2 regions of the Paenarthrobacter sp. MSM-2-10-13 genome follow, and region 2 is predicted to be linked to the other one. Evidence: predicted binding sites of a transcription regulator. Region 2 holds the regulator's gene; the other holds the start of a gene.
What was found. Region 2 encodes Rex, which represses fermentation and respiration genes when NADH is low (regulators of the CRP and FNR family bind a similar motif). Its sites were predicted from a motif close to CTTGTGAANNNNTTCACAAG; they were not measured.
Positions count from the first base shown of each region.

Region 1: a site for Rex is predicted at 1,474-1,493, ahead of HAV21_RS06815 (ALF repeat-containing protein). Genes of this name have one in related genera too.

Region 1 covers NZ_JAAOXO010000002.1:218,887-221,085, reverse strand. Annotated here, with positions in the region: gene HAV21_RS06815 (ALF repeat-containing protein) at 1-1,283, opposite strand, end outside; gene HAV21_RS06810 (amino acid permease) at 1,552-2,199, shown strand, end outside.
Region 2 covers NZ_JAAOXO010000004.1:199,256-201,454, forward strand. Annotated here, with positions in the region: gene HAV21_RS11540 (hypothetical protein) at 1-379, shown strand, start outside; gene HAV21_RS11545 (redox-sensing transcriptional repressor Rex) at 427-1,134, opposite strand; gene HAV21_RS11550 (glutaredoxin family protein) at 1,211-1,465, opposite strand; gene HAV21_RS11555 (HAD-IB family hydrolase) at 1,631-2,199, shown strand, end outside.

The DNA of each region.
Region 1 (2,199 bases), on a different contig from region 2:
GCGGCCTTCTCCACAAATTCGCCTCCGACTGCCAGAAGCTGGAAAGAGCGTTGTCGATCCGCGGTGAATGCCGACGGCTTAATGGCGTCCAGCTCTATAGCTGCTGCGTGGCCTTCAATGATGAAAGCTTTTACGGAAGTATCTCCACCCGACAGCGCCGTTTCCGCGGCTTCCCGAACTTTGGGTGTCCCCACCAAGGCAAGATCCAAGGTGGCCTGACGGGCTTCGCTGATCAGCGCGTCAAGGTCGGTTCCGGGGGCATCCAGCTTGGTAAGGAGCTCCGGAATTTCACGGGCCGCCTTTGCAAAGGCGGCCTTCGCCGGCTCCTGCGATGCCATTTGAGTTTCGTCCGCGATCCGTCTCGGTGTGGCCTGCGATGAGAGGAGGTCCCTGTCTGTCGCGAGCCGCGATGAGTCTGCCGCCCTTGCCGCAGAGGCGGTGCTCCGGGCTTGTTCGACAGCGGTCTTCGCACGGTCCGCGACCGCAGCGGTGCCGTTGGGGTTCGAAGCAATGTCTGATCTGACCTTTTGAAGGAGCGCGGCAACAGCCGTCGACTCAGCGTCCCGGTCGGCTGCAACGAGCTGCCCGTAGCGAAGGAAATCAGCAACGATTTCCCTGTCGTCCGTCATGACCGCTGCCTTGGCCGCAGCGCGGACACCCACAAAAGGAGAATCAAAGAGTTGGAACGCAGCCTGGCGGTCGTCTATCTCTGCGGCTTCCAGCCAGCCCCCGAGAACGAACTCCTCAATTGCTTGGTCGCCTTTGTCCAAACTGTCGGAGGCCTGCGTTCGGATTGCGCCGTTCAGAGTTAGAAACCTGTAGGCAGTGATATCAAGGTCAAGCTGCCACGCTCCGGCCCAACCTGTCGAGAGAAAAGCATCGATGGCCGCCGGGTCGCTTAATGCCAGGATCTTTTGCGCAGATGAGCGAACATGCGCACTCCCCCGCGTCGTCAGCTCGGCGACCAACTGCTTGCGGTCCGCGGCGAGAGTGACGTCCTGTCCGGCGTCGAGGAATGCTTGAAGCGCATCTGCGCCACCCACCAGCGCGGTCGCAGCAGCGGCACGGGTTGCGGGGCCACCTGTCTTCCACAGCTCAACAACGCCGGCAGTATCAGTAGCCCGCTCCACGAACGGAACGGGGGCCTGCGCGGCGTGGGGCACCTCGAATTCGGGAATGTCATAGGCCTGGGCTGGCGCAGCGAAGAGCAGAGAAGCCCCAGCTACAACGGCTATCAGGGCAGCAGAAACACGGCGCCGGGTAGCGCGGAATGAAGAAAACAAGGGTCCCCCAAGTAACGGATGCGGCGGCAGCACGGAGTTCAATGGGGGCGACGCGGATGCGAGGGATGCCTGACCGGTGACGAGCTGTCCGCGGTCATCATATCCGACTGGGAACTATGACTTTTACCACTGTGAATGTCGACGCCGAAAGTCGACACCACTGACTGTCTGCAATCAAAGACACCAAAGGCCCGTGAGTCCCATCACAAGTCGCCCAAAAGTGATCTGCTGGATAGCGATCCCCTCCCAAAGACGAGAAGGTTTTACTATGCAACAAACCAAGCTGGCTGTGGAGAGCTCTGTCCTCCACGCCGCGGGTACGGCGCTCAGCCGAGGCCTCAACGTTCGTCACATTCGCTTCATGGCGCTCGGATCCGCGATCGGCACCGGCCTTTTCTACGGTTCCGCCTCCGCCATCCAAAAAGCCGGGCCGGCCGTCCTGCTGGCCTACATCATCGGCGGCGCGGCCGTGTTCATGGTGATGCGAGCACTGGGCGAGATGGCCGTCCGACACCCCGTATCCGGGTCCTTCGGCCAATACGCGTCCAAGTACCTGGGACCGTTCGCAGGTTTTGTGACCGGGTGGACCTACGTGTTCGAGATGGCCATTGTGGCCATCGCCGACGTCACGGCCTTCAGTATCTATATGGGTTTCTGGTTCCCACAGGTGGACAGATGGATTTGGGTACTCGCAATCATCCTGTTCCTGGGCGCCATGAACCTGCTCAGCGTGAAGGTGTTTGGCGAGCTCGAGTTCTGGTTCTCGCTGATCAAGGTGGTGGCGATTATCGCCATGATCGTCGGCGGTGCAGCGATCGTCGTGTTCGGCTTCCAAACGGGCGACGGCGGCGGCGTGGCACCGGGACTCGGGAACCTCGTGAATCACGGCGGGTTGTTCCCGAACGGTTTTGAAGGG
Region 2 (2,199 bases):
CTTCATCAATGCCATGAACCAGCAGGCGGCCCAGCAGGGTACCGATTTGCCTGAAGGGTCCATGGAAGGCATGCGTGGCGTCATTGGCGTCAGCGCCATCGTGGGTGCCTTCATTTCCCTGGGCCTCTACGCACTGGTTGCCTTCCCTGTCCGGAAGGGCAAGAACTGGGCAAGGATCCTGGGCACGGTCTTCGCTGCCATTTCTGTTCTGGGCCTCACCAGCTTGTTCCAGTTCGGTGCCACCTACGGCGTCCTGCAGCTCATTGTGATCCTGCTGGGTGTTGCCGCGATCGTTCTGCTGTACCTGCCGGCGTCGGCGCCGTACTTCCGCAAGGCACAGCCTTTCGGCAACCCGTACCAGAATCCGTACGGGCGCTAAACACCCACGCTTCCGAGCAGTACACGCGGGCGCGGACCCGGCGAAGGCTAAACAGCCTGGCCCGGTGTCTGCGCCCGCTGTGCGTGGTAGGCAAGGATCTGTAGCTCGGTTGCCATGTCCACCTTGCGGAGGTTGACGTGCGGCGGGACCTGCAGCAGTACCGGGGCGAAGCTGAGGATGCTCCGGATGCCTGCGGCAATGACGCGGTCGCACACGGCTTGGGCCACCGTGGCAGGCAGGGCCAGCACCACCATGTTGGTGTGGGTCCGTTCCAGGACCCGTTCCAGCTCGGCTGAGTCACTGACCCGCAACCAACCCACTTCATTGCCGATCACCATGGGGTCAGCGTCGAAAATGGCTACGACGTCGAAGCCTCGGGACTCGAAGCCGCCGTACCGGGCGAGGGCTTTGCCGAGGTTGCCGGCGCCCACAATCGCCACCTTCCAGTCGTGGGTCAGCCCCAAGGCTGCTGCTATGTGGCGGCTCAGGTTCTGGACTTCGTAACCTACGCCGCGGGTCCCGTAGGAACCAACGTAGGAAAGGTCTTTGCGGAGCGTGGATGAGCTAACGCCCGAGGCTTCCGCCAGTGCTTCAGAGGAAACCCGTTCAACGCCTTCGGCCAGAAGAGAGTTGAGCGCACGCAAATAGAGGGTCATCCGGGCCACGGCCGCGGGCGGGATCTGCTTGGCGGCAGGCTCATAGTCTCCGGTTGTGGCTTCCGGGGACGGTTCCAGCGCAGTCACGGTATTCTCCATTGCGTCGCTTTGTTGTTCCACTCTATGACCCTCGGGCGGACTCAACAAAAGCCATTACCTGCGGGTAACCCCACCCTCAGCCCTCCAGGACTTTCTTCAAGGTCCGGGTAAGTCGCTGCTCGTCGATCTTCCAGAAATCGCGCTGGATACCGTCCACCAGCACCACCGGGATCTCCTCTGCGAACCGCTCCTGCAGTTGGGGGTCGCCGTCAATCTTCTGCTCGGTCCACTGAACGCCAAGACTTTTTGTGACACGCTCGACGGCGGCACGAGCCTCCGTGCAGAGGTGGCAGTCAGCTTTGGTGAGGAGAACGACGTCGGGAATAGCCATGTCTCAAAGGTACCGGCCCCACGCTCTCTCACATCCCACCCCCTTCCGGCCGTCCCTCTCTCACATCCCATGCCCGTCCGGCCAACGCTCTCTCACATCCCACGCCGTGGGTGACGCCACCGTGCGTCCTCAACACTGGCCCCGGTGATTGACTAGACTCAAAGCATGCCCGAGGAGAAGAACGCCGCCGTGGTCGCAGATGCCTTGGTGCAGCAGGACGCCGTACAGAGGGACGCGGCCAAAAAGGACATGGCGCGGAAGTACGCTGGCGAGGCCGCTTTTTTCGATGTCGACAATACGTTGATGAAAGGTGCCAGCCTCTTCCACGTGGCTCGCAAAATGTATGAGCGCAAAGCGTTCACTCTTTCGCAGGCCGCCGGATTCGCCTGGAAGCAATTCAAGTTCGTCATGCGCGGCGAGAACATGGAAGATGTCCATTCGGTGCGTGACTCCGCGCTGACACTTGCTGCGGGCATTACGGTCGAGGACATCAAGGCCTTGGGCGAAGAGGTCTACGACGAAATGATCGAGTCGCGGATCTGGCCCGGAACCAAGGCGCTGGCCGACCAACACCTCCGGGTGGGCCGTAAAGTGTGGCTCGTGACTGCCACGCCCATCGAAGTGGCCACAGTCATCTCCACCCGGCTCGGTCTGACCGGCGCCCTGGGCACCGTGGGCGAGGTGGACGACGGCGTGTACACGGGGAAGCTTGTAGGCGACATCCTGCACGGACC